4 regions of the Halomonas sp. TA22 genome follow, and region 4 is predicted to be linked to each of the others. Evidence: predicted binding sites of a transcription regulator. Region 4 holds the regulator's gene; each other region holds the start of a gene.

Region 1 (5,257 bases), 1.8 Mb from region 4:
CGAGCAAGCATCTCGACAAGTGTCTGGAGAGTGCCGCCGAGCGCTTCGGCTGGGCCACACGTGATCGAGCTATCGGCGCGATGCGCGAAGGCGACGAGATCATCGGCTACGGCATGGCCTGCGCGACCTGGTCGGCCAGTCGACAGCCCTGCGCCGCACGGGCCGAGCTGCGCGCCGATGGTAGCCTGTTGATCGCCTGCGGCACCCAGGATATCGGCACCGGCACCTATACCATCGTCGCCCAGACCGCCGCCGAGCTGACCGGTGTCGCCCTAGAGAGGATCGAGGTCAAGCTCGGCGAATCGAGCCTGCCCGCCGGTCCGCTCTCGGGCGGCTCGATGGCCACCGCCACCACGCTTCCGGCGATTGCAAGCGCGGTGCGCGATGCACTCTCGGCGCTCAAGGAGGTCGCCACCGGTACAGGGGGCGCCTTCGAGGGAGAGGATCCCGAGTCGATCGAGGCCGAGGAGGGAGCACTGGTCATGGCAGACAAACGCGTCAGTTTTGGCGATATCCTCGCCGCGCACCGCCTGTCGAGCGTCAATGGCGAGGGCCAGGCCGCGCCGGGGGCGGAGCAGCAGGAGTTCAGCTTCCGCTCGTTCGGCGCGCACTTCGTCGAGGTGCGCTGGGACCCCGGCATTTCACGGCTACGCGTCGCCCGGGTGGTAAGCAGCATCGATGTGGGGCGCGCGATCAACCCCTCGGCGGCACGCAACCAGGTCGAGGGAGCGATCGTGATGGGTATCGGCATGGGTCTGTTCGAACGCCTCGACTACGATCCCCGCGATGCCCGGCTCGTCAACGCCAACGTCGCCGACTATCTGGTGCCGGTTCACGCCGATGCACCCGATATCGATGTCGAGCTGCTCGACTATCCCGACTTCCTCTTCAATGAGTTCGGCGCCCGCGGCATCGGCGAGATTGGCCTGACCGGCATCGCCCCGGCGATTGCCAATGCCGTTCGTCACGCCACCGGCAAGCGCATCCGCGACTTGCCGATCAGTATCGAGAAGCTGATGGAGTAGCCTGCACACCGCTGCACACCGCCAGGCGGCGGTGTGCAGGCGGTCAGACCGTGCGTGAGAAGCGACCCTGCTGCGTCGTATGAGCCAGATAGGCATCGAAGGCCATGGCCACGCTGCGCATCATCAGCCGCCCCGCCGGATGCAGCACCACCGCCTCATCGGTCACGCTCACCAGGTCGTCGGCAATGGGCTCTTCAAGGGCCGCCAGGGCATCGGCGAAGTAGTCGTCGAATTCGATCCTGTAGCGACGCTCGATAGTGCCAATGCCCACCCGCCCATGACACATCAACTGATGAATCACGTCACGGCGCAGGCAGTCGTCGTCATGCAGGCTGTAGCCGCGCTGTACCGGGAGTTGCAGCTCATCGAGCTTGGCGTAGTACTCCGATAGCGTCTTGACGTTTTGGCTGTAGCTGTCGCCCACCTTGCCGATCGCCGATACGCCAAGCCCGATCAAGTCGCAGTCGGCATGGGTCGAATAGCCTTGGAAGTTGCGCTGCAGCGTACCATTGTCGCGCGCCAATACCAGTTCATCGTCGGGCAGTGCGAAGTGATCCATGCCGATATAGACATAACCCGCAGCCTGCAGGCGATTGACGGTCAGCTCGAGCAGCTCGAGCTTGCGCTCCGGCGGTGGCATGTCCTCGGGGCGAATCAGCCGCTGGGCACGGAAGGTGTCGGGCAGGTGCGCATAGCTGTAGGCGGCGATACGGTCCGGTCGCAGCGCGACGATCTTGTCCAGCGTGGCGGAGAAGCTCTCCACGGTCTGCAGCGGCAAGCCGTAGATCAGATCGACGCTCACCGACTTGAAGCCCGCCTCGCGGGCAGCCTCGACCAGCGCGACCGTCTCTTCCTCGCTCTGGATGCGATTGACGGCCTGCTGCACCTCGGCATCGAAATCCTGCACTCCCAGGCTCAGGCGGTTGAAACCCAGCGCATACAACTCATGAATCTGCGCAGGCGATACGGTACGCGGGTCGACTTCCAGCGAAAATTCACGCGCCTCGCCATGCTCCATGTTGAACGCCTTGTCCAGCGCTGCCATCAGCTCGGCGAGCTGGGCCTGGCTCAGGTAGGTAGGCGTGCCTCCGCCCAGGTGCAACTGGGTCAGCTTGCGATCGTGATCGAAGAGCGCGGCCTGCAAGGTGATCTCGCGCTTGAGATAGCGCAGATACTCCTCCGCCTTGTCGTTCTTCTGCGTGATGATCTTGTTGCAGGCGCAGTAGTAGCAAAGGCTCTTGCAGAACGGGATGTGAATGTAGACGGACAGCGGCTTGGGCAGCAGGTCGCCGTTGCTCTGCTGAACCGCATCGCGATAGTCGTCCAGCGCGAAGGCGCTATGAAACCGCGGTGCAGTGGGATAGGAGGTGTAACGCGGCCCCGGACGATCATATTTCTCGACCAGCGCCCGGTTGAATGACAGCTCATCGTGATTCATGACTGGCTCCGGGAAGGAAAGTTGCCCGCCACCTCTCCATGGCGGCATGAGGGCATGATACTGCCAGGCACCGAAGGCCTTATGACCTGAGTCAAGCAGTGCAGCGTTTGCTTCGAACAAGCGCGTTTGCCAGCCAGGGCGGCAAGGCTACGGTGAAGAAGCGGCTAACTGGCCGCTCGTTTCACAAAAAATACTTCACCATGTGACGGCAGGGCGATGCCTCGACCATGCCTAACCGCCCAGCACCGAACTTCTCACCCAGCTGGTCAACACCTCCGAAAACGCCACCAAGAAGCGCCACGAGCTGCTCGCCAAGATCGAAAAGGCGCTACAGGTTCATACCCAGATCAAGAGGAGATCTCATATCGACCTTTGAAAAAAACCGGTCATGAGCGCCGGTTTTTTAACGCAACGAGCAGCTAAATAAAAAGAAGCAGGGACCAAAGGTCCCTGCTTCTCTAGGCAACTAACTCAGAGAATGAGATTAGTTGTCGTTATCGCGCTCATATTCCGGCGCGTTTTCGAGCTCCTCGGAGCTGATATCGGTGCGGATGACATAATCATCGCCGAACCAGCCGGTTCCCATGGCATCGTCATTGTCCGCATCACGGCGTACATCTAGCGAATCCCACGAGATCGCCACATCACGATCGCCCATGCCTAGGAAACCGCCTACACCCACGATTACGGCCTGGATCTGACCATCTTCATCAATGATGAGGTCATTGACAGTGCCGAAGTCGTCATCGTCATTCTGGCCCTGAACGTTGGTACCGATCAGCTGGTCGGCATAGAACGCATTGTCAGGACGGCTTGACATGAAGTTGTCACCGTTCTGACCAACATTGGCGGTTTGATTGGCGGCGTTTGCGTCTTGCTCCCCAGCCACTACTGAACCCGCACCGAACATCACGGCGGGAACCAGCATTGTGCCAAGTGTCATGGAAATTGATTTTTTCATGGGTTTCTCCTTTCGGTTATCCGACAACCCTGTTCAGTTGCATACCAAGTAACTTTGATGCTGCTAATGCTGAAAACATGGGATCTTCGTAAAAATCCATGAAGCACTTACCAAGCTAGTCGAATCATTAACTTCCGTCAAATATGCTCAGGCGTACATGCGTTACCCGGATAAAACCTCATTGGCAGCGTCGAACTCAATCCGAATATGGCTTTTTTTAACATCTCACCCAAGGAGAATATGGGGCGAAACGTGGAACCGAATCTCGATATGTTTTCCTTGAACAGGGTCCGCCCCGGAGAGGATTGGTATAGTAAGTCGACTAAACATTCGCATCGCTAGTCATGGCAATTGATGATGCTCGCGCTGTAGTTGTAGAAAGGGAGAGAATGGTGCCTTCACGACAGATAATTCTGCTCTTGGCCTTGGCGGGATTTGCCAGCATGGCATCGATGCGGGTGACCGATGCCATGATGCCGGCCCTGGCCGGCGTATTCGAACGGCCCGTGGCGGACGTGGCGCAGAACATTACCGTCTTCGCCATCGCCTACGGCGTGATGCAACTCTGTTACGGCCCCTTGGGCGACCGATTCGGCACACTGCGCGTGGTGGCTCTGGCGACACTTGCCTGCGCCCTGGGCGCACTGGGATCGGCGCTCTCCGGCTCACTCTCGACACTGCTGCTGTTTCGTACCCTGAGCGGTGCTACCGCTGCCGCCATCATCCCGCTATCGATGGCCTGGGTGGGCGATAACGTGCCCTATGCCCAGCGCCAGGTGACGCTTGTTCACATGCTCTCAGGCTCGGTACTGGGCCTGATCAGCGGTCAGATCCTGGGTGGTCTGCTTGCGGAGACCCTGGGCTGGCGCAGCGCCTTCATGCTGCTGACGCTACTGTTCCTGTGTGCCGGCGGCTGGCTGCTGGTCACCCTGCACCGCCAGCCGGCACTCGCCATGGCTCAGGCAAGTCCAGGCAAGATCGCCTTTTTGTCGCGGCTGCGCAGTATTCTGGCCATCTCACGGGCCAGGCGCATCCTGACACTGGTCTTTCTCGAGGGCATTGCCGCCTTCGGTGCACTAGCCTTCGTGGCGACACATCTCCATGATCGGCTCGGCCTATCGCTGACCCTGGCCGGCTTCGTCGTGGCCCTGTTCGGTGCTGGCGGCCTGGTCTTTGCTGCCCTGGCCAAACCGTTGGTCAAGGGTCTGGGCGAGACGGGCCTTGCGGCCTGGGGCGGTATGCTGATGGGTCTGGGCTTCTGCCTGCAAGCCCTGGCGATGCATCTTGGGCTGGCCATGGCCGGCGCCTTCTGTGCAGGGCTGGGCTTCTACATGATGCACAGTACCCTGCAGCTCAACGCCACACAGATGGCACCTGCCGCACGCGGCACGGGGATGGCGGTATTTGCCGGCTGCCTGTTTCTTGGCCAGTCGGTGGGTGTCGTGCTTGGCAGTGCAATATTGCGCCTGACCGGCAGCGTCTGGGTGCTCGTTGGCGCCGGCGTGTGGCTGGCGATAGTGGGTGGAATCTTTGCCCGCCAGCTCCGCCATTGGCAGACTAACCGAGGCGAGTAGACGCGGCCGCTTCCGGCGGACTAGTCTGATGACCAGACATCGCTACTGCTCAATCTAGGGAGGTAAGGGAATCATGGAACGATACAAGACGCTACTGCTTGCCACCCTGACCCTGTCGGCCACCTTGATGACGAGTGCCTTTGCCGAGGAGCCGGCAAGCCCCATCGACGAGGCCGAATCGGGGTTGACCACAGAAACGACTGAGCCGCCCACTATCGACACTGGCACGGCGGGGACCACGAGTGGCGTTACCGGCGCG
Region 2 (5,257 bases), 1.6 Mb from region 4:
ACCCACGATTTCGATTGGGAGAGCGACAACGCCGAGCGGCTGTTCGCGCTGACCGCCAAGTATGGCCTGCCCTACTTTCAGAACTTTCTCAATTCCGACATGGAGCCGCACATGGTGCGCTCGATGTGCTGTCGGCTGCAGCTCGACCTCAAGGAACTGCTCAAGCGCGGCAACGGCCTGTTCGGCAGTGCCGAGCAGACCGGCTCGCTGGGGGTGGTGACGATCAACTGCGCGCGACTTGGCCACCGCTTCGCCGGCGACCAGGCTGGCCTGCTCGCCGAACTCGACCGGCTGCTGACGCTTGGCCGCGACAGCCTGGAGATCAAGCGCGCGGCGATTCAGCAGTGGATGGATGCCGGGCTCTATCCCTACACCAAGCGCTACCTGGGGACGCTGCGCAATCACTTCTCGACGCTTGGGGTCAACGGCCTCAACGAGATGGTGCGTAACTTCACCGCCGACCGGCATGACATCGCAAGCCCCGAAGGGCAGCGGCTGGCACTGGCACTGCTCGATCATGTACGCATACGCCTCGGCGAATTCCAGAAACAGACCGGTCATCTCTACAACCTGGAAGCTACCCCGGCGGAAGGCACCACCTACCGCTTCGCCAAGGAGGATCTCAAGCGCTACCCGACGATCCTCCAGGCCGGCACTCGTGAGGCGCCCTACTACACCAATTCGAGCCAGCTGCCGGTGGGGCACACCGACGACCCCTTCGAGGTGCTGATCCATCAGGATCCGCTGCAGACCCGCTATACCGGTGGCACCGTGCTGCACCTCTACATGCGCGAAAGACTCTCGAGCGCCGCGGCGTGCAAGACGCTGGTACGCACTGCCCTATCGCGCTTCCGCCTGCCCTACATCACCATCACTCCGACCTTCTCGATCTGCCCGGTGCACGGCTACCTGGCAGGCGAACATGAGTTCTGCCCGCGCTGCGACGATGCACTGCTGGCAAGACGCCCCCTGGCCAGCGAAGCCTCGGCCTGACACTAACCATCGAAGGAATCAAACGCCATGCCGCATTCCCAACGCAACAGCCTGCCGAGCGAACAACGCCAACGCTGCGAGGTGTGGACCCGCGTAATGGGCTACCACCGCCCGGTCAGCCAGTTCAATCTCGGCAAGCGCGCCGAACACCACGAACGACGCCACTTCAGCGAAGCGGCCGCCAGCCTCTAGCACAGCCGCCATGTCGCCGGGGGTCCTGCTCCCGGCTTGGGAGACTTGCCATGCCGCCACACCGCGACATCCGCCTGCCCGTTGCCGGCCTGACCCCGATGACTACGCTGGACTTCCCCGGGCACCTGGCCTGCGTGGTCTTCACCCAGGGCTGCCCGCTACGCTGCGGCTACTGCCACAATCCGCAGATGATCGCCCCACGCCGCGGCACTCCCGGTGAATGGACGAAGGTCAGGGAGTTTCTCGAGACGCGTCGAGGCCTGCTGGAGGGCGTGGTGTTCAGCGGTGGCGAACCAACGCTGCACGGTGACCTGGCCGAGGCAATGGGAGAGATCAAGGCGATGGGCTTCAAGGTCGGGTTGCATACCGCAGGTCCCTACCCTAAGCGACTCACGCCGCTGCTGCAGCACCTCGATTGGGTCGGCCTGGACGTCAAGGGGCGGGGTCTCGATTTCGATCGCATTGGCGGGCGGACGGGCACCTGGCGTCGCCACGCCCAGAGCCTCGAGATACTGCTGGCCAGCGGCATCGATCTCGAGTGCCGCACCACCGTGCACTGGCGCGACTTCAGCCTGAGCGAGGTGGAGCGCCTGGCGCAGACACTGGCCGACTGCGGCGTGCGCCACTACCTCCTTCAGCTCGCCAGAGGCGAACAGTGCCTGGATCCGGATTACTGCCAGCCGCTTCCCGAGGCACCACTGACGAGTCAGCTGGAGCGCCTGCTGGCCAAGCTCAGCCCCAGCTTCTCGCGGCTCGAACTGCGCCAATGAGCCTTAGCTCATCGGGTGCGGTTCACCCAGCTCTCGATGCGCAGCAGTAATGCCCCGAACGGTCCAGCCGCCAGCCCCTCCTCGCGCCCATCCAGCAGGTTCTTGACCATCAAGCCAAGCTCGGTATCGCCCTCGATCGACAGGCGGCGCTGAAAGAACAGACTATCGGGGTCCTCGCGACGCGTGGCCAGGCATAGGAACTCGCGCCAGCCGCCACGAATGGTCGCCTCGCCCGCGGCATCGCATAGCACCAGTTGCTGGCGCTCGAGCCCCAGCGTCAACTCGAGCGCAAAATCGTCGATGGCCAGTGTGATACGCCGCCCCTCGAGAGCATCGAATTCACCCTCGCGCAGCGGTTCGGCAAAGGCATGGTTGAGCAGCGGCTCGATCAGACAGCGCTTGACGGTCAGGGGCATCAACGGATCGAGAAGACTGATCAGCCGTGCCGGCGGGGCAAGATGCAGCAGCAGGGAGGGGAACGGTGGCATCGCATCTCCTGGCATGACGAACCTAGGGTGGATAGAGGAAAGCCTCATGCTAGGCTCGGTGCGACGGTGACGACATGACATCCATCAAGCGCGTCGCATTTGCTCGCTCGATGGAAGCCGACCGCATCGCCGTGCCGGTCGAAATGTTCGAAGCGTAGTCATCAAACGGTGAATCTGCTCGCTGAGTGCCTCTACCCAGCGCTGTTCCCTATCGGCCAAGTTCAAGGTGCGCTCGGTGGCCTTGAAACAGGGGGAGGGTCAGTGAAAGTCTGATGAACTTAGGCAGAACTGGCTAGATGATCATCCAGAAGGCGGGGCCGATCGTGACACTCGGGCCGGGCATCTGGTGAGATAGTACGGGCTAGGCTATGGTAACGTCCCTGCAAACCGAGCCATCGAGGAGGATCGATGAACCGATCAACAACCTTCATGCAGTGTGAACACTTGGCCAGGGTGCGGCGGCTAGTTGCCCGGCGTAGAATTCCGCGCCGGTTTACGCCGGTTGTGTTCGCCTTCTACATGGCCTCGATCATGGCGTTTCTTATGACGCTGGCGATCACCTTGATCAACCAGGGTATTACTCCGGGCTTCGTGGGTACGGTGCTGCGATCCTATGTACTGGCCATGCCAGTGGCATTCATAGGCGTCATAATTGTCAGACCGCTGGTCGTGCGGTTAGTCGCCTGGTCCATCGATAAGGAAGCGTCCTGATTGGGCTGTCATTGACGCGACCGATATGCAACTTGAGTCAATGAGTGTAATCGACGTCAGCTGTTGCCTGCTATACATGAAATTCTTAAGGAGTACGTCACTTCGCAAAATGCGGGTCGAGGCGGTGTATATGTGAGGTACGTGTCGAATGATCAGATCATGCGCGTGGTTTGATGGCATCGCATCTAGAGGCGGTAAGTATATTTATCAACACTCTCTCCTTTGGATCTCTGGACCCCAGAATGCCCTTTGGCGGTGCCAAACAGCAGTATAGGTCGCGAGTTCGGTGAGGCAGGGATTTCCGAACATGTTGAAAATAACTCTATTCCTCTTCTTAAGAAAATAGTCGAGTATATTTCCCGAGCCAATTACAAGGTTAGAACAGGGCTCTGTTTTTGTCTAAAGTGCCGTGTCCCGGATAATTAATCATCCGGGACACGGCAGATACTTTAATGCACTTTCAACTCAGCCATTAACTTCATGTCTACCCTGACAAAACACCAGTAACAATATTTCCAAGATTGCTATAAACAATGGCGGCGTACCCAGAGGCACACCGCCTTGGCTATGTCATGGGTTCTCTTTTTCCTCACCGAATAGCTTACCTGCGCCCGCCCAATTTGATGCCTCAACATCTTCAAATATTACATAGATATAATTTGGGTCAGTGCCGGTATTTTTGACAATACTCTCAGTGATATCAGCGGCAACTGCTTGCTTCTCTTTTGTACTCTTACCACTGAACCAGCTTACACGTACGACAGGCATATGATTCTCCATTAGTCTAATTGGCATTTTGCCAAGATCTACGTCCCTCGAATGAGGGAGTTTTTCACGGAACACAGTTTATTCAGCGCTCCAAGAATGACGAAAGGTCATTAGTGAACTTGATAGGGTTCTTGAACATCAAGAAATGATCGCCATGTTCAGCCGAGCTGTAATTGTAGAGAGAGGCGTCCGTAATTATCGACGATGCCCAGCGTTGGCTGGATAGATTGTTGCTCTCAACGCCTGAGAAAATAGCAACTGGAATATCGATCTTATGGCGGATAACATCTCTCCAGTCGTTCATGACATGATCGAACAGTACGCGGCTGATCGCCTCCGGATCATTGTCGATGAACTCTTTCGCGAAAGCTTTCGAATTTGCGAAGTACGGCGAGTCTTCAATTTCGAATCGCTCCCACGGCTTCATATCAGTGATCAAGTTATTGAGCTTAGCCCCTTCAGTCACTCCAGCCACCATGCGCTCCGCTGACGTCGTTGTGCCGCCGGCATCGAGACGCTCCTGCTCGGACCAATCGGAGTGGGAATAAATGGAGATTGGTTGATCGACGAAACACGCCTTTCGAATGGCTTTAGTGCCGAAAAGATCGATATAGCTCCATATAACGGCGGCACCCATCGACCACCCACAGAAATCGGCCCTAGTCAGGTCTAAGTGATCGACAAACTCTTTCAGATCCATGCCGAACCGGGAGATGCGTGCGCCGTACTCTACGTTATCGGATAGCCCTTGATTGCGTGGGTCGAGTACAAAGACATGATATTGCTTGCTTAGCAAATACAATACGTTGAAATACTCGGCACCGCTCGCCGACCAAGCAGGGACAAAAATCACCGGCCTGCCTTCGCCTGCTTCCCAATAAGAGAGCGACACGCCATCGCTGGTATCGAAGCTATTGATCTCAAGATCCTTGAAGTCGGATAGCATCGAAGGAATCCCTTCTATCTGGTTCGGGAATGTATAATCGCGACCGAGCACATCGAGCGCTGGTGCGGCCATACCTTGATGTGAAAACAATGTAATTGAGATAGCGCCGGCAAGCTGGCATAGAGCCGGGGGGATGATGTGCTTCATGTCCTTGCCTCCACTGGCTCGGATGATGATTCTCTGAAAGTAATGAGCCTTGTTACTCGTCTCGTCATCGTCATCGTCATCGTCATCGTCATCGTCATCGTCATCCGCGATGACATCACTTGGTACTTTGTGGTGCACCAAGTTATCTTGATGGACGGCCACCGTTGCTTAGCCCATGGGATCTGCAACAATATGAATGCTTGAGCTTTGCCCATACTGAACTGCGTAATCTCTGGACCTTC
Region 3 (5,257 bases), 290 kb from region 4:
GACGCGAGTGGCGCTGCCGGAGATGGAAAAGCACGGCTACCAGCGCTCGCTGGCCACCGGCACCCTGGCGGCGGGCGGCACCCTGGGAATCATGATTCCACCTAGCATCGCGCTGCTGATCTATGCGGTGCTCACCGAGCAGTCGGTGGGCGACATGTTCGCCGCGGGAATCATTCCCGGCCTGCTGGGCCTACTGTTCTATGCGTTGACTGTCTCGGTGATGATGCGCCTCAAGCCTGAGTTGGCGGTACCCGGCGAGCCGACCACCTTCGTTGAGAAGTTTCGCTCGCTGGCCGGCCTGATACCGTTCTTCGGTGTATTCGTGATCATCATCCTGGGGATCTACCAGGGGTTCTTCACGCCGACCGAAGGGGCTGCCGTCGGTGCCTTCACCACACTGCTCTACGCGATCTACAAGGGCATGCGCCTGGCGGGGCTATGGCGCAGCGTGCAGGAGACCCTGGCCCTTTCGGCGGTGGTATTCTTCATGCTGGTGGGGGCCGAGACATTGGGCTACTTCATCTCGGTATCACGCATCTCGTTCAGCATCAGCCTCTACCTGGGCGGGCTTGAAGTGCCGACCATGGTGATCCTGCTGCTGATCCTGCTGCTCTACTTCGTGCTCGGCATGTTCATGGACTCGATCGCCATGCTGGTGATCACGGTGCCGGTGGTGTTCCCGATCATCACCATGCTGGGCATCGATCCGATCTGGTTCGGCATTCTCACCGTACTGACCGTGGAGCTGGGCTTGGTGACGCCGCCAGTGGGAATGAACGTCTTCGTGATCAAGGCGATGGCGCCGCATGTCACGCTGGGTGAGATCTACCGTGGGGTAGCGCCGTTCATCGTTGCTGACCTGCTGCGCCTGCTGCTGCTGCTCGCCTTCCCGATACTGACGCTTTGGCTGATCTGATCCTCAGGGTCTGCCTTGCGATAAGTGCTACGCTCGTCATTGTGTCCGCACACGGTCTGGCCGGTGCGGGCGATTGCTTTCTTGCTTCAAGTAGTAGCCAGCTCGCCTTGCCGCTGTCTGAATCCCTTGGGCGAGAGCCCGGTATTGCGCTTGAAGAAGCGAGTGAAGTAGGCCGGTTCGGAAAAGCCCAGGCCGTCGGAGATCTGGCTGATGGTCATGTTGGTGTAGATGAGCTGGCGCTTGGCTTCCAGCAGCAGGCGCTCGTGCAGCAGCTGCAGTGCGCTGCGTCCAGCTAGGCGCCGGCATAACGTGTTGAGGTGCGCACCGGTCACGCCAAGACAGGTGGCCAGCGCCTCTATGGTGGGTTGCTCGCGATAGCGGGCCTCGACCAGCGCCTGGAAATTCTGCAGATGCACCTGTCCCTTGTCGGGCTTTCCGCTACTGCCGCGAGGCGCCCGGGGCACTGAGTGCTGGTGCTCGGCGCGCCGCATCAGCTGTACCGCCAACGCCTGAATCAGCGCATGCAGCAGTGGGTCGCGTCCCAGGCCGGGGCTGCGGTACGCCTCGGCGATCTGGGTGGTCAGCGTATCGATATCCGTGGCAACCTTGCCGAGCAAGGTGAAGTGGGCCGCTCTGGCAAGCACGCTGCCTCGCGGGCCAAGGCGCTCGGCCAGCTGATCGGCGAGAGGCTTGGCCAGGGTGATGATATGGCCCTGGATATCGTGGGCGAAGCGAAAGCCGTGAATGCTCATGCTCGGGATCACGATCAGCACTGGCCCCTGCAGTGGCCGGATGACCCCCTCGAGGTCAAGCTCCACTTCACCCGACGCGATGTGCAGCACATGCACTAGATCGGCATGTCGGTGGGTGCGGATATGCCAGTTATGCAACTGGCTGCGCTCGGCGATCGATTCGCAGTGCAGCAGGTCCGGTGTCGGCCAGTGGTGCGTTTCGCCATAGAGCTTGAAGACAGGCACCAGTTGCTGAGACGTCGTCACGGTTCACCTCGCTGCGGATACGACCAAAGTTGCTACATTATCTGCAAAATATCCAATTCGTATTGCTGATATTGCCTTATAAGCCATGCTCGATCACTGAAAAATACAACTATCGATTCAATGATCACGGGGCAGTGCATGAAGACTCAAGTCGCCATTATCGGGGCAGGACCCGCCGGCCTGCTGCTTGGGCAGCTGCTGCTGCGCCAGGGCATCGACAACGTGATCCTCGAGCGCCGCTCGGGGGAGTACGTGCTAGAGCGGATACGAGCCGGGGTGCTGGAACAGGGCATGGTCGACCTGCTGTGCGAGGCGGGGGTCGACGAGCGCATGAACGAAGAGGGACTGCCCCACGATGGCTTCGAGCTAGCCTTCGACAATCGCCGCGTGCGCATCGACCTCGCCGCGCTGACCGGCGGCAGCAAGGTGATGGTCTATGGCCAGACCGAGGTGACCCGCGATCTGATGCAGGCGCGCAAGGCCGCTGGCGGCAAGACGCTCTACGAGGCCGAAAACGTCCAGCCCCATGATCTGGACAGCGATGCGCCCTACCTCACCTTCGAGCATGGCGGTGAGACGCAGCGTCTGGAGTGCGACTACGTGGCGGGCTGCGACGGTTTCCATGGCGTCTCGCGGCAATCGATTCCCAAGGACCGTCTCAAGGAGTTCGAGCGTGTCTATCCGTTTGGCTGGCTGGGGATTCTCTCCGATACGCCACCGGTCTCCCACGAACTGATCTACGCCAATCATGAACGCGGATTCTCGCTGTGCAGCATGCGCTCCGAGAGCCGGAGCCGTTATTACATTCAGGTTCCCAGCGACGAGCAGGTCGAGAACTGGTCCGACGAGCGTTTCTGGGCGGAACTCAAGCGCCGCCTGCCCGACGACGTGGCGCAAGCACTGGTTACCGGCCCCTCGATCGAGAAGAGCATCGCGCCGCTCAGAAGCTTCGTTGCCGAGCCGATGCAGTATGGCCGCCTGTTCCTGCTCGGCGATGCCGCGCATATCGTGCCGCCCACTGGCGCCAAGGGGCTCAACCTGGCGGCAAGTGATGTCAATACGCTCTACCGGCTGATGATCGAGGTCTATCGGAATGGCCGTACCGATCTGATACCGCGATATTCCGAGACCTGCCTCAAGCGAGTCTGGAAGGCCGAACGCTTCTCCTGGTGGATGACCTCGATCCTGCACAAGTTCTCCGAGGAGGAAGACTTCGGCACGCGCATGCAGCAAGCCGAGCTCGACTACTACACCAGCTCCGAGGCAGGGCTCAGGACCATCGCCGAGAACTATGTTGGACTACCCTACGAATCGCTTGAGTGACAGCGCGCCTGCTTGCGTCATCCTCCTTGGCCCAGGCTATGCCCGGGCTTTTTTGCAACTGCCGGGAGACTCATCGCCGCTCGTGGAAGAGCCGCTCGATCTCGTCGAAATCGAGCGCTGCCTCGCGCTGGCGAGCCAACTGTTCACCGATCAACACGGTACTGGCGCCCCAGATCAGGTGCACACCGATCATCAACCGGCGCCGCTGAGCCGGATGCCGGGTGGGTGGCGCCAATATCTTGAACGCGGGAATCCAGCCGAAGTAGCTAGTCGCCCAGACCGCCACGCCATAGGCGCTACCGTATAGCGCAGGGTGGCTTACCCGCTTGCCGATGAGCGGATAGGCGGCCCCGGCCGCAGCGCCATAGGCAAAGTGCGAGAGCAGGCTCAGGTGGGTGAGCTGTTGATCATCAAGCGTCGGCTCCGCCCCGAGCTTGTGCATGATGTCCTGGGTGATCTCCCGGGGTGGCAGGGGATACTGCTCGTCGCGTGGAAGGCGTTTGAACAGTGTGCTCATGCCCAAGGTCATGGGCACGGTGGCAAGCAAGCCGCCGATGGCACCGGCTAGATATCGGTTCATGTGTCCTCCTGACAATCGGCTTCGTTAAGCCGTTTCCTGCTGCTAACCATAGACGCCTGATATTGAGCTGTCGTGCCGGCCATCGCGATATCTCTTTGATATCGATCAAGACGTCTTCTCCTCAGCTGCGGCACACTGGCCATTTCCCAGTCGAGTCGTCGGATATTTCCATGCCTGAACTGCTGTCGCCCGCCGGCACCTTCCGCAACATGCGCTACGCCTTTGCCTATGGTGCCGATGCTGTCTATGCCGGCCAGCCGCGCTACTCGCTGCGCGTGCGCAACAACGACTTCACTCTCGTCACCCTGCATCGGGGCATCGCCTACGCCCATGCTCGCGGCAAGCGTTTCTACGTTGCCTCGAACATCGCCCCACACAACAGCAAGCTCAAGACCTATCTGCGCGACATGGCGCCGGTGGTCGAGGCCGGCCCCGATGCACTGATCATGTCCGACCCGGGGCTGATCATGATGGTGCGCGAACGCTGGCCCGAGCAGACCCTGCACCTCTCGGTACAGGCCAATGTGGTCAACTGGGCGGCGGCGAAGTTCTGGCAGGCGCAGGGCATTAGCCGCATCATCCTGTCGCGGGAGCTATCGCTTGGCGAGGTCGCCGAGATTCGCGCCGAGTGCCCGGATCTCGAGATCGAGACCTTCGTGCATGGCGCGCTGTGCATCGCCTACTCGGGGCGCTGCCTGCTGTCGGGTTACTTCAACCGTCGCGATCCCAACCAGGGCACCTGCACCAATGCCTGCCGCTGGAAGTATGACACGCTGCCCGCGCGCAGCGACGAGTGCGGTGACCTGATTCCCGCCACGTCGGTCCCGGTCAAGACGGCGCTGTTCGAGGAGCTCTCGCGCCCCGGCGAGAGGATGGCGGTGGAGGAGGACGAGCATGGCACCTACGTGATGAACTCCAAGGATCTGCGCGCCGTGCAGCACGTGGCGGCACTCGCCGAGATGGGGGTGGCGTCGCTGAAGATCGAGGGGCGCACCAAATCGCACTACTACGTGGCGCGCACCGCTCAGGTCTATCGTCGCGCCATCGACGATGCCGTGGCCGGGCGTCCCTTCGACATGCGGCTGATGGATGAGCTCGACAATCTCGCCAATCGTGGGTATACCGAGGGCTTCTATCGGCGCCATGTGCATGACAAGTATCAGAATTATCAACAGGGCCATTCGGTGGGCGTCCACCAGCAGTTCGTCGGCGACGTGATCGGTTACGATCCCGACCGAGGCTGGCTGGAGGTGGAGGTCAAGAACCGCTTCGAGACGGGTGATACGCTGGAGCTGATGCTGCCCGGTGGCAATCGCCGCTTCACCCTTGCACGCATCGAGAGCCGCAGTGGCGAGGCGATGGCGGTCGCGCCTGGGTCGGGACATCGGGTGCGTATCCCGGTGCCTGGCGAGGCCATCGACGCCGAACATATCGAGTTCG
Region 4 (5,257 bases):
AAGGATTTCAAGCAGAGCCTTTCCCACCGTTTTCATCTTGAGTACTAGTGCTTGAACAAAACAGAGAGTACCGACAAGTACGGAGCGAGACGATCTATGACCTTCAAGGAGCGAAGCGCATGTTGAGAGTATTAAGGCGTGCTGCCGATAGACGCCGTCAGGCCGATGGCGATTATGGCTGGCTATTCAATCCCTATACCGGTGAGGAGATGGTCGCCATCGCTTGCCAGGCCACTGGCGAGGATAGTCGCACCGCCGAGCTGGTCTCGATTGCTGCCGTCAGGATACGCGGCGAGCGGGTATTGACCAGTGACTCGCTGGATCTGCGCCTGACGCGGCCGGCTAGCCTGAACGGCGATTCGATATGTCTACATGGCCTGCGGGGCATCGATCTGGATGAGGGGGTGAGCGTGAGCGATGCGCTGGCCAAGCTGCTCGATTTCATCGGCAACCGGCCGCTGGTGGGCTGGCGCGTGGAGCATGACGTTGCCATCCTCAACCGTTACCTGCGACCCCGCTACGGTTTCGACCTGCCCAATGCACTAATCGACGTGTCGCAGAGCTGTCGGCGCGAGCAACGCCGCGGGAATCAGGAACTCGATGCCTGCCTGTGCTTCGATACGGCGGCTGCCCGGCTGCAAGTGCCGGTGATGGGGCGCCACTCGGTCCTGGGCGATGCCGTGACCACCGCGTTGATGCATATGCGCTTGCAGAAAGGGATTCGCTAGCACGCCTTTTGTTGAGACAACCTGATCGAAAGCTATTTGAGGGAGTGGTAGAATTGGTCTTCATTCCCGTCAGTTTCGCTGTGATCATGACAGAGTCTCCCGTGTCCCATCGCTTGCCCGATACCGCCGTGGCGGATAACGCTCAGACGCTGGCTGCCAGGCAGAAGCGTGAGTTCAACAAGCTTCAGAAGCGTCTGCGTCGCCAGGTCGGCAATGCGATCATCGACTACGCGATGATCCAGGAGGGCGACAGGGTGATGGTATGCCTCTCCGGTGGCAAGGACTCCTACACCATGCTGGAGATTCTCATGAATCTTCAGCGCAGTGCGCCGGTGGACTTCTCGCTGGTGGCGGTCAACCTAGATCAGAAGCAGCCCGGTTTCCCCGAGCATGTGCTGCCTGAGTATCTCGACTCGATCGGCGTCGACTACCACATCCTCGAGCGGGACACTTATTCTGTGGTCAAGGAGAAAACTCCGGAGGGCAAGACCACCTGCGCGCTCTGCTCACGGCTGCGTCGCGGCTCGCTCTATGGCTTCGCCGAAGAGATCGGCGCGACCAAGGTGGCACTGGGCCACCACCGCGAGGACATCCTCGAGACGCTGTTTCTCAACATGTTCTTCGGCGGCAAGCTCAAGGCAATGCCGCCCAAGCTGCTCTCCGACGATGGCAAGAACATCGTGATTCGTCCGCTGGCCTACTGCAGGGAGGCGGATATCGCCGAGTTCGCCAGGCAGATGGCGTTTCCGATCATCCCCTGCAACCTGTGCGGCTCGCAACCCAATCTGCAGCGACAGGTGGTCAAGGAGATGCTCGCCGAGTGGGAGGTCAAGCACCCCGGGCGACTGGAGACGATGTTCAAGGCGGTCACCAACGTCGCCCCCTCCCAGCTCGCCGACCGTGAACTGTTCGATTTCGCGGGGCTCGAAGCCAAGCAGGCGCGCCTGCGTGACAACCGTATCGAGGCGTTGGACCTGGCGCGTCAGGCGTAGCGCCGGGCGCCACAGCGAAAAGGCCAGGCCCGCAGGGGGCCTGGCCTTTTCGTTGCCAGCACATGGTATCGTCAGGAGCCGCTATGCCCCTCGGCCAGTGCCGCCAGTGCATCCAGGTCGAGGATGTTGACCTCGCGTCCCGAGACCGACACCAGCCCCTGCTGCTGGAAGCGCCCCAGGATACGGCTGACGGTCTCCACCGCCAGCCCCAGGTAGTTGCCGATATCGGCCCGCGACATGGAGAGGCGGAAGCTGTAAGGCGAGTAGCCACGGCGACGGAAGCGGGTCGAGAGGCTGGTGAAGAAGCTCGCCAGACGCTCGTCTGCGGTCTTGCTCGACAGCAGGCGCATCATGCGGCGATCGTCGCGCATCTCGCGGCTCATGCTGCGGTAGAGCTGGCCACGCAGCTCGGGCAGCTGCTCGGAGAGCGTGTCCAGCCGATCGAAGGGGATCTCGCAGACGGTGGTCGTCTCGAGCGCCGTCACCGTGCCAGGATAGAACTCTTCGTCTATGGCATCCAGTCCCACCAGCTCGCTTGGCAGGTAAAAATTGGTCAACTGGTCATTGCCGTTGCCGTCGCTGGTCAACTGCTTGAGGCTGCCTGAGCGCACGGCGAACACGCTGTTGAAGGAGGTGCCCTGATAGAACAGCGCCTCGCCTTTCTTCAATGGCGTGCGGCGGCGAATGATCGCATCGAACTGATCGACATCGTCGAGTTCGAGGGCCAGAGGAAGACATAGCGAGCTCAGGCTGCAGGTCTGGCAACGGGTTTCATTGAGACGCGCGCAACGCTGCGCGGGAGCCGTGGGAGACATGTCGTCCTCCTGATACTGTCTCGATTGTGTTGGTAACCTCTAGCAACATTATTAATGTGGGTTAACAACAGGGTATAGGCCAAAGAGTGACGGGCGCGATGCGAAGCGTCAATGGCTTTGATGCATGTTGCCTATCGGCAGCAGGTGCCAGAGCTGCCAAAGCGCGAATGCGATGATCAACGTTGCGGCGATAGCACGCGTGGCCGGATGACGAATCAAGTTGCCAAGCGTGCGTGCGGCGAGCCCGGTGGCTACCAGAGCGGGCAGTGTTCCTAGCCCGAAAGCGGCCATCAGCAGCGCGCCGCGCAGGGGATCGGCCATTGCCAGACTCCAGGCCAGCATCGAGTAGACCAAACCGCAGGGGAGCCAGCCCCAGACGGCCCCCAGGGCCATTGCCTGGGGCACCCGCACTACCGGCATCAACTTGCGCCCCAGCGGCTCCACATGGCGCCACAGCCGGCGTCCGAGCGCCTCGACGCGCAGCAGTCCCTTCCACCAGTTGGCGATATAGAGCGCCATCATGATCAGCATTACCGCGGCAAGCACCTGCAACGCCAGGCGGATCTCGCCGGCAAGGCCGCCCAGTAGCGTCCCCAGGCCTGCGACCAGCGCCCCGGCCAGCATGTAACTGCCGATACGTCCCAGGTTGTAGCCCAGCAGCAACCCTGTGAGCCGAGCCGGATGTCGCATGCTGGGGGGGACGGCAAACGTCAGGGCACTCATGATGCCGCCGCACATGCCGATGCAGTGGGCGCCGCCAAGCAGGCCGAAGACGAAGGCCGCCACGAAGGGCGGCAGATCGAGACCGGTGGGATTCATCAGGCCTTCGGGGACTCATCATTGCCGGTCTTGTCGCGGCGAGCCCTGGCCCGGCGCTCGCGCTCTTCGGGGGTGAAGTCGTTTTCATCCTCGTCGAACAAGATGCGATGCGCGGGGCCTTCGAGATCCTCGAACTGATCGTTCCTCACCGCCCAGAAGAAGGCCCAGATGGCCAGCGCCAGCAGAATCAGGGTCAGGGGAATCAGCAGATAGAGAATCGTCATGCGGGCTCCGTTTGCATGATGACGGGGCGTGGCGTGGTGCGAATGCGCCCCAGTCGCAGGGCGTTACCGACCACGACCAGAGAGCTGGCTGACATGCCGATCGCCGCCACCCAGGGGGGCACGATGCCGATTGCTGCCAAGGGCAGGGCGGAGAAGTTATAGCACACCGACCAGATCAGGTTCTGGCGAATGATACGCCGTGTGGCTCGGGTGATCTCGATCGCTTCGACGATACGCTCCAGGCGCGGACTCAGCAACACGGCATCGGCGCTGGTGCGGGCCAGATCGGTGGCGCCATTCATGGCGATCGAGACATTGGCGCCGGCCAGTACCGGCACATCGTTGATGCCATCGCCGATCATCACTACGGTTTCGCCGGCGGCCTGTAGCGCTTCGATATGGGCAAGCTTGCCTTCGGGGCTGGCGCCAGCGTGCCAATCATCGATACCCAGCTTGTGGGACAGTGCCGAGACGGTGGAAGCGTTGTCGCCCGAGAGCAGGCTGACCTTGAGTCCGGCGGCCTGAAGTGCCGAGACGGTGGACGCGGCATCTTCGCGCAGATGATCGTGCAGGGCGAACCAGGCCAGCGGCTCATCGTCCTCTGAGAGCAGTAGCCACTGGCCCTCCCCGGGTGCCTCGCAGGCCTTGTCGGGGGCAGCGAAAACAGGCTTGCCCAGGCGATAGCGTCGCCCCGCGATATCGCCCTCCAGGCCAAGGCCCGGGCGGCTGACCACGTCGCTTGCACGCACCGTGGCCAGCCGGTAGGGGCGGAAGGCGCGAGCGATGGGGTGTTCGGAGTGCGCCTCCAGGGCGGCAGCCAGGGTGCGCATGCGCTCGGCATCGCCCTCGTCTGCGCTGCCGATCGGGCGTGTCTCCACCAGCTGCATCTCGCCGCGGGTCAGGGTGCCGGTCTTGTCGAAGATGATCCGGGTTGCCTGGGAGAGTCCCTCGATGGCATGTGCCCGGGTGATCAGCACGCCGCGCCGGCGCAGCTGTCCGTGCCCGGCGGTCAGCGCGGTAGGCGTGGCCAGTGCCAAGGCGCAGGGGCACGTCACCACCAGGACCGAGAGCGTCACCCACAGCACCCGTGAGGGATCGATGAACCACCAGGCGATCGATACGCAGGCGGTCACTAGAAGCAGGCGCAGGACGAACAGGTGCGACATGCGCGCGGCCATCTCGGCGATCTTGGGTCGGCTGGCGAAGGCGCGATCGGTCAGGTCGACGATGCTCGCCACTCGCGCCTCACGCCCCGCCCGGGTGACGCGCACGATCAGCGGGCTCTCGACGTTCTGGCTGCCGCCTGTGACGCTGTCACCGACGCGCCGCGTCACTGGCAGGTACTCGCCGGTGAGCATCGATTCGTCGAGGCTCGATTCGCCATCCTCGATCACCCCGTCGGCAGGCACGCCGTGGCCAGGCTTGACCAGTACCCGATCGCCGGCGGTGAGCTGGCTTGCCGGCAGGATACGCTCCTCGCCCGCATCGGTGAGCCGAATCGCCGACAGCGGCAGGGCACCGGACATGGCATTGCCGCTATGGCCGCTGCGCCGCCTGGCGCGGGTCTCGACATAGCGGCCGAACAGCAGGAAGCAGGTGAACATCGCCACCGAGTCGAAGTAGACCTCGCCGACATCGAAGATTACCGCATAGCCACTGGCGAGATACGCCCCACCGAT

Evidence for each region. The regulator FNR, encoded in region 4, switches genes on or off when oxygen is low (the NO sensors DNR and NnrR bind a similar motif). The targets are predictions, from matches to a motif close to TTGATNTANATCAA.
Region 1: hemN (oxygen-independent coproporphyrinogen III oxidase) is a predicted target of FNR. The motif match lies at 2,545-2,558, and genes of this name have one in related genera.
Region 2: HJD22_RS15580 (SCP2 domain-containing protein) is a predicted target of FNR. The motif match lies at 2,518-2,531, and genes of this name have one in related genera.
Region 3: yegQ (tRNA 5-hydroxyuridine modification protein YegQ) is a predicted target of FNR. The motif match lies at 3,913-3,926, and genes of this name have one in related genera.

The regions. Positions count from the first base shown of each region.
Region 1 covers NZ_CP053108.1:3,527,343-3,532,599, forward strand. Annotated here, with positions in the region: gene HJD22_RS16730 (xanthine dehydrogenase family protein molybdopterin-binding subunit) at 1-1,025, shown strand, start outside; gene hemN (oxygen-independent coproporphyrinogen III oxidase) at 1,069-2,463, opposite strand; gene HJD22_RS16740 (PRC-barrel domain-containing protein) at 2,948-3,424, opposite strand; gene HJD22_RS16745 (MFS transporter) at 3,814-4,998, shown strand; gene HJD22_RS16750 (hypothetical protein) at 5,072-5,257, shown strand, end outside.
Region 2 covers NZ_CP053108.1:3,282,748-3,288,004, reverse strand. Annotated here, with positions in the region: partial or broken gene HJD22_RS15595 (ribonucleoside triphosphate reductase) at 1-993, shown strand, start outside; gene nrdD (anaerobic ribonucleoside-triphosphate reductase) at 1,021-1,185, shown strand; gene HJD22_RS15585 (anaerobic ribonucleoside-triphosphate reductase activating protein) at 1,236-1,955, shown strand; gene HJD22_RS15580 (SCP2 domain-containing protein) at 1,964-2,443, opposite strand; gene HJD22_RS15575 (DUF2798 domain-containing protein) at 2,852-3,154, shown strand; gene HJD22_RS15570 (4-oxalocrotonate tautomerase family protein) at 3,725-3,922, opposite strand; gene HJD22_RS15565 (alpha/beta fold hydrolase) at 4,005-5,015, opposite strand; gene HJD22_RS17940 (hypothetical protein) at 5,007-5,219, shown strand; gene HJD22_RS18130 (LysR substrate-binding domain-containing protein) at 5,135-5,257, shown strand, end outside.
Region 3 covers NZ_CP053108.1:1,999,149-2,004,405, reverse strand. Annotated here, with positions in the region: gene HJD22_RS09350 (TRAP transporter large permease) at 1-916, shown strand, start outside; gene HJD22_RS09345 (helix-turn-helix domain-containing protein) at 1,003-1,914, opposite strand; gene pobA (4-hydroxybenzoate 3-monooxygenase) at 2,053-3,237, shown strand; gene HJD22_RS09335 (hypothetical protein) at 3,308-3,817, opposite strand; gene yegQ (tRNA 5-hydroxyuridine modification protein YegQ) at 3,982-5,257, shown strand, end outside.
Region 4 covers NZ_CP053108.1:1,713,171-1,718,427, reverse strand. Annotated here, with positions in the region: gene HJD22_RS08045 (putative nucleotidyltransferase substrate binding domain-containing protein) at 1-48, shown strand, start outside; gene HJD22_RS08040 (3'-5' exonuclease) at 120-728, shown strand; gene ttcA (tRNA 2-thiocytidine(32) synthetase TtcA) at 830-1,720, shown strand; gene fnr (fumarate/nitrate reduction transcriptional regulator Fnr) at 1,792-2,535, opposite strand; gene HJD22_RS08025 (sulfite exporter TauE/SafE family protein) at 2,644-3,354, opposite strand; gene ccoS (cbb3-type cytochrome oxidase assembly protein CcoS) at 3,354-3,578, opposite strand; gene HJD22_RS08015 (heavy metal translocating P-type ATPase) at 3,575-5,257, opposite strand, start outside.